One region of the Buttiauxella sp. BIGb0471 genome, then DNA from elsewhere that is predicted to be linked to it. Evidence: predicted binding sites of a transcription regulator. Region 1 holds the regulator's gene; each other region holds the start of a gene.
The links. The regulator sigma-54, encoded in region 1, starts transcription at its own class of promoters, with help from an activator protein. The targets are predictions, from matches to a motif close to GTTGGCACANNTTTCGCTNT.
Positions count from the first base shown of each region.

Region 2: the regulator sigma-54 is predicted to act here: its motif matches at 1,036-1,055, upstream of hydN (electron transport protein HydN).
Region 3: the regulator sigma-54 is predicted to act here: its motif matches at 1,159-1,178, upstream of norV (anaerobic nitric oxide reductase flavorubredoxin).

Region 1 is NZ_JANUEU010000003.1:607,953-610,229, reverse strand. Features, by position in the region: gene hpf (ribosome hibernation promoting factor) at 1-24, opposite strand, end outside; gene rpoN (RNA polymerase factor sigma-54) at 47-1,480, opposite strand; gene lptB (LPS export ABC transporter ATP-binding protein) at 1,529-2,254, opposite strand; gene lptA (lipopolysaccharide ABC transporter substrate-binding protein LptA) at 2,261-2,277, opposite strand, start outside.
Region 2 is NZ_JANUEU010000004.1:227,228-229,504, forward strand. Features, by position in the region: gene M2371_RS14910 (formate hydrogenlyase maturation HycH family protein) at 1-342, shown strand, start outside; gene hycI (hydrogenase maturation peptidase HycI) at 335-808, shown strand; gene hydN (electron transport protein HydN) at 1,089-1,634, shown strand; gene fdhF (formate dehydrogenase subunit alpha) at 1,670-2,277, shown strand, end outside.
Region 3 is NZ_JANUEU010000005.1:180,379-182,655, reverse strand. Features, by position in the region: gene norR (nitric oxide reductase transcriptional regulator NorR) at 1-1,008, opposite strand, end outside; gene norV (anaerobic nitric oxide reductase flavorubredoxin) at 1,227-2,277, shown strand, end outside.

The DNA of each region.
Region 1 (2,277 bases):
TTGTCCTGTAATGTTGAGCTGCATAGTGTCTTCCTTATCGGTTAAGTCACACCAGTTGTTTACGCTGGTTTGACGGTGGTATGGATAAAGACTCTCGGTACTTCGCAACAGTGCGGCGTGCCACCATGATCCCCTGATCCGATAGCATAGTCGTTAACTTGCTATCACTCAGCGGTTTCGCAGGGTTTTCCGCAGCAATTAATTTCTTCACCAAAGCCCGAATAGCCGTGGAGGAGGCTTCACCGCCGCCCTCGGTATTGACATGACTTGAGAAGAAATACTTCAATTCAAAAATGCCTCGCGGACTGTGCAAATACTTTTGCGTGGTCACGCGGGAAATGGTGGATTCGTGCATTTCGACCACTTGGGCGATATCAGCAAGAACCATCGGTTTCATATGCTCTGCACCGAACTCAAAAAAGCCTTGTTGCTGTTCAACGATGCAGCGGCTAACCCGCAGCAAGGTATCATTGCGGCTTTCAAGGCTTTTGATCAGCCACTTCGCTTCTTGCAGGTTACTGCGAATAAATTGTGAGTCGCTGTCATTGCGGGCATTGGTGCCCATAGCAGCGTACTGTTGATTTATTTTTAGACGTGGGATGCTGTCGGCGTTGAGTTCTACCGTCCAGCGGCCCTGAGTTTTTTTGACCAACACATCAGGGATGACATACTCTGGTTCGCTGGTCTGAATGGACTGGCCCGGACGCGGATCAAGCGACTGAATCAGGCACATTGCCTCTTTCAGTACTTCTTCTTTCAGGCGCGTGACGCGCATCAGGCTGCGGAAATCATGGTTGGCGAGCAAGTCGAGATGTTCGCTAACAATCACGCGAGCTTCGGTTAACCAGGGTGTTTCCCGCGCGAATTGTGAAAGCTGTATCAGGAGGCAATCACGAAGGTCGCGTGCGGCGACGCCGACAGGATCGAAGCGTTGCACGCGTTTGAGCACCGCTTCCACTTCGTCGAGGGTGATTTCTTCATCGCCCATGCTTTCGAGAATTTCATCCAGCGAAACGGTCAGATAGCCCATTTCGTCAACGGCATCAACAATAGACGTTGCAATAGCGGTGTCGGTATCAGAAAACGGGGTGAGATCGACCTGCCACATCAGGTAATCCTGGAGTGACTGGGTAGTTTCTCCCTGATAAACCGGTAACTCGTCATCAATATAGTCAGTTCCGGTTCCCGATGGTGTACCTGCGGTGTAAATTTCGTCCCAGCTGGTATCCAACGGTAACTCGTCGGGCATCTCTTTTTGTTCGAGCGCCTCACGAGTATCTAACGCTTCATTTTCACGAACTTCCTGAGTTTCAATTTCTTCATGCAGATCGGTTTGCTCAAGCAGTGGGTTACTTTCCAGTGCTTGCTGAAGTTCCTGCTGTAATTCTAACGTCGACAGCTGCAACAGACGAATTGCCTGCTGTAACTGTGGCGTCATAGCAAGTTGTTGGCTGAGCCGTAATTGCAAACCTTGCTTCATATTCAGAGCGAACTTCCTCAGGTGTAATCGTTAATTATTCCTACCCTATCAGAGTCTGAACTCTTCGCCCAGATACACGCGTTTAACATGCTCGTCTTCCAGGATCTCAGCTGGAGTGCCGTGGGCGATTAAATGGCCCTGGCTTACGATGTAAGCGCGTTCACATACGGCTAACGTTTCGCGTACGTTATGGTCAGTTATCAGCACCCCAAGCCCGCTGTCGCGTAAATGCTCGATGATTCGCTTGATGTCGATAACGGAAATTGGGTCAACACCTGCAAAAGGTTCATCCAAAAGAATAAATTTTGGATTTGCTGCCAATGCGCGAGCAATTTCAACACGGCGACGCTCACCACCGGACAAAGATTGCCCGAGGCTATTACGCAAATGCTCAATGTGGAACTCTTCCATTAGCTCATTGGCGCGGTCTTCACGCTGCTCGGTAGAAAGATCATCACGGATTTGCAGCACGGCCATTAAGTTATCGAACACGCTTAAACGGCGGAAAATAGACGCTTCTTGAGGCAAGTACCCAATGCCACGTCGTGCACGTGCATGAAGCGGCAGCAGGCTGATGTCTTCATCATCAATAATAATGTTGCCCGCATCACGCGGAACAATACCGACCACCATATAAAAAGTGGTGGTTTTCCCTGCACCGTTAGGGCCGAGCAAACCGACAATCTCACCTGATTTAACAGTCAGACTAACGTCTTCTACAACGCGGCGGCCTTTGTAGGCTTTAGCGAGATTTTTTGCAATTAAAGTAGCCATAACGAATTAGTTACTCTTTTTCT
Region 2 (2,277 bases), on a different contig from region 1:
GATGCGCAACAGGTGGTTTATTACAGTCTGGCAATCGGCCACCATCTCGGCGTTATCGACTGCCTGAAAGAGAATTTAGTCTGTTCATTTGAGCCTTACAAAGCGTGGATTGCCACGCTTGAAGAGGGCAGCGAAGCGCGGCGCAAAATGGAAGGCGTGCCGCGTTACGGTGAAATCGTTATCGACCAGAGCCATGTCGTTTTACTGGCGAAAGCGTTCGATGCCGCAAAACCAACTCAAACTGAACAGCAGCAAGAATGGAGCCAGGAATTGCTCGATATGCTGCAAGCTATTCAACAAGAGCCCGCTATTTATTTGATGGTTCGGAGGCGTTATGACTAATGTTTTGCTGTGCGTCGGCAACACCATGATGGGTGACGATGGCGCTGGCCCATTACTTGCCGAGAAATGCCAGGCCGCCCCACAAGGCGACTGGATTGTTATCGACGGCGGCACCGCTCCTGAAAATGATGTGTTCGCGATTCGTGAATTGCGCCCGGATAGATTGCTGCTGGTCGATGCGACGGATATGGGCCTGAATCCAGGTGAAATCCGTATTATCGACCCGGACGATATCGCCGAAATGTTTATGATGACCACCCACAACATGCCACTCAACTACCTGATTGATCAGTTGAAAGAAGATGTTGGCGAGGTGATTTTCTTAGGTATTCAACCCGATATTGTCGGTTTCTACTACCCAATGACCGACGCGGTAAAAGCGGCGGTTGAGACGGTATATCAAAGCCTGGCTGGCTGGGAAGGAAAAGGCGGTTTCGCGGATTTGGAAGCGCCAGAGTTCGAGTAATCGTTGCCGGATGACGCTGCGCTTATCCGGCCTACGAGTTTTGTTGATTGGGTAAGCGTTAGCGAAACACACCACGAATTTTGTAGGTCGGATAAGCGTTAGCGTCATCCGACAATCCCCTAAACATCCATCTGTCATCTGCCCAAATGACATCGTCAAATGTGTCGATGTCACTGTCATCCCTTCCCCGATCAATGCACAACCCCTTGAATCACGCTAGTTTCAAAGTTGGCACACTTTATGTATGTCTATCGCCGACTTATAAAAACAGGAGTCTCTGATGAACCGCTTCATCATTGCTGATTCAAGCAAATGTATTGGCTGTCGCACTTGCGAAGTGGCCTGTGTCGTGTCCCACCAGGAAGCGCAGGATTGCGCGGCATTAACACCGCAAACTTTCCTGCCACGTATTCACGTGATTAAAGGCGTGAATGTCTCTACCGCGACGATGTGCCGCCAGTGCGAAGACGCACCGTGTGCCAACGTCTGCCCTAACGGCGCTATCAGCCGCGAGCATGGGTTTGTGAATGTGATGCAAGAACGCTGCATCGGATGCAAAACTTGTGTGGTTGCTTGCCCGTACGGCGCAATGGAAGTGGTTGTTCGTCCGGTGGTGCGCAACAGCGGCGCGGGTCTTAACGTGATGGCCGAAAAAGCCGAAGCGAATAAATGCGACCTATGCCACACCCGCGCATCAGGCCCGGCCTGTATGGAAGCCTGTCCAACTAACGCCATTATCTGCGTTGATCGCAACAAACTTGAACAAATGAGTGCCGAAAAACGCCGTCGTGCTGCGTTTGATGCCACTTCATCTTTGATTTTCTAATTACACTGAATTCACTTTTAACAGGTCTGTTACTGATGAAAAAAATTACCAGCGTATGCCCTTATTGTGGCGCAGGCTGCAAACTGAAACTGGTTGTTGAGAAGAACAAAATCATCCGTGCTGAAGCGGCTGATGGCGTGACTAACCAAAATGAACTCTGCCTGAAAGGCTATTACGGCTGGGATTTTCTCAATGACACTAAGCTGCTCACACCGCGTCTGACGCAGCCGATGATTCGTTACGAAAAAGGCGGAAAACTCCAGCCAGTGAGCTGGGAAGAAGCCATTAGCTATACCGCGAAACGACTGAAAGCGATTAAAGAACAATATGGCCCGCGCTCAATTATGACCACGGGTTCTTCGCGCGGTACGGGTAACGAAACCAACTATGTGATGCAGAAGTTTGCACGCGGCGTGCTGCATACCAACAACGTCGACTGCTGTGCGCGTGTTTGCCACGGGCCGTCGGTTGCGGGTTTGCAGGTGACGCTGGGAAATGGTGCGATGAGTAACTCCATCGGCGATATCGAAAACTCAAAATGTCTGTTGGTGTTTGGCTATAACTGCGCTGATTCGCACCCGATCGTGGCGCGTCGCGTGATTAAAGCGAAAGAAAACGGCGCGAAAATCATTGTTTGCGATCC
Region 3 (2,277 bases), on a different contig from region 1:
CAGAACATGCTGTTTAAGGTCACGATTGGTCGCCGCCAACACTCGCACGTTCACTCTTTGGCTGCTGTCATCGCCCACGCGCTGAATATCGCCATATTGTAATACCCGCAGCAATTTCGCCTGTAGCGTTAATGGCAACTCGCCGATTTCATCCAGGAACAGCGTGCCGTTGTCTGCCATTTCAAACTTGCCGGTTCGATGATGAATGGCTCCGGTAAACGCCCCTTTTACATGACCGAATAATTCACTTTCCGCCACGCTTTCCGGTAGTGCCGCACAGTTGAGATACACCAGTGGATTCGCCGCACGCGCCGAGCCACTGTGAATAGCACGCGCCACCAGCTCTTTCCCAACGCCAGTTTCCCCGGTGATCAGCACATTCAAATCAGAGCCAGCAACGATTTCGATCTCTTTCTTGAGTTGCAACATTCCCGCAGATAAACCAACCATTTCAGCGCTGCTGCTTTTCGTGCTGATGGGGGCGCTCGTCGCAGCAGGAGTTTGATTTTCAAGTTGTTCCATCAGCAACGCGTTATTCAGTGCTCCCGCAGCGAGCACGCTAATTAACCGTAACTCTTCATCACTGAAATGGTCGAATTGCAGCGGGTCCATACCGTCAACCGTTAACGCACCAATCAAATTTTGATCGGCAAACAGCGGCAGCCCAAGGCAAGCATGCACTTTTAAATCTGTATGGTCGGGAATCAGCCCATCGTAAGGGTCAGGTAATTCGCTATCCGCCGGAAAACGCACCACATCACCCGCGCGAGCAATCGCCTCAAGGCGCGGATGTGCGTCCAAATCAAAACGCCGGCCGAGCACATCCTGCGCCAGTCCATCAATCGCCAGCGGGCGAAACTGCCGCGCTTCGTAACGCAATAATGCCGTGGCATCACCCTCTAAAAGCTGGCGCAAAGTGCGAATCAAACGGGCAAAACGATCCTGGTGAGAAATGCCGCTTTGCAGGTCGATGGCGATATTGGCAAGGGAAGTAATAGACAAGCTCATTAGCGGCTCCAGATTGGGAAAGATTAAAGTTACCGCGTAATGGTCAAAATGACAAAGCTATTGTCATAAAGACAATTTTAATGACTGTCTTTATGACAATGAAATTTTAAAGGTGTTTATAAATAATAATAAAAATCAAACAATTAAAAAGTTGGCACGCCGATTGTAATACATCAAATACGAGCATCATTTTTTAATTCTTTTTGAGGGTATTTTCAATGGCGATTCAGGTTAAAAACAACATCCAATGGGTAGGTCAACGTGACTGGGAAGTGCGTGATTTTCATGGTACCGAATATAAAACACTGAAAGGCAGCAGCTATAACAGCTACCTGATTCGTGAAGAAAAAACCGTGCTGATTGATACCGTTGACCACAAGTTCAGCCGCGAATTTGTGCAAAATCTGGCGGCTGAAATTGACCTGAATACGCTTGATTACATCATCATTAACCATGCGGAAGAAGACCACGCAGGCGCACTGACTGAGCTGATGTCGCGGATACCGAACACGCCAATTTACTGTACTGCTAACGGCGTGGACTCTATCAACGGGCATCACCATCATCCTGAATGGAATTTCAATGTGGTAAAAACCGGTGACAGTCTGGATATCGGCAACGGCAAGCAACTCATCTTCGTTGAAACCCCCATGTTGCATTGGCCAGACAGCATGATGACCTACATGACGGGCGATGCGGTGCTATTCAGTAACGATGCCTTTGGTCAGCATTACTGTGATGAACATCTGTTTAATGATGAAGTTGATCAGGGTGAATTGTTCGAACAATGCCAACGTTATTACGCCAACATTCTTACCCCGTTCAGCCGCCTGGTGACGCCGAAAATCACTGAAATCCTCGGCTTCAATCTGCCTGTGGATATGATTGCGACATCCCATGGCGTGGTGTGGCGCGACAACCCAACGCAAATTGTGGAACTCTATTTGAAGTGGGCGGCCGATTATCAGGAAGATCGCATCACGATTTTCTATGACACCATGTCCAACAACACCCGCATGATGGCTGATGCGATTGCGCAAGGCATTACTGAAGTTGACCCACGTGTAGCGGTGAAAATTTTCAATGTCGCCCGCCATGATAAAAACGAAGTTCTGACGAACGTGTTCCGCTCCAAAGGCGTGCTGGCCGGAACATCCACGATGAATAACGTGATGATGCCAAAAATTGCCGGTCTGGTAGAGGAGATGACCGGGCTGCGTTTTCGCAATAAACGCGGCAGCGCCTTCGGCTCCCACGGCTGGAGCGGCG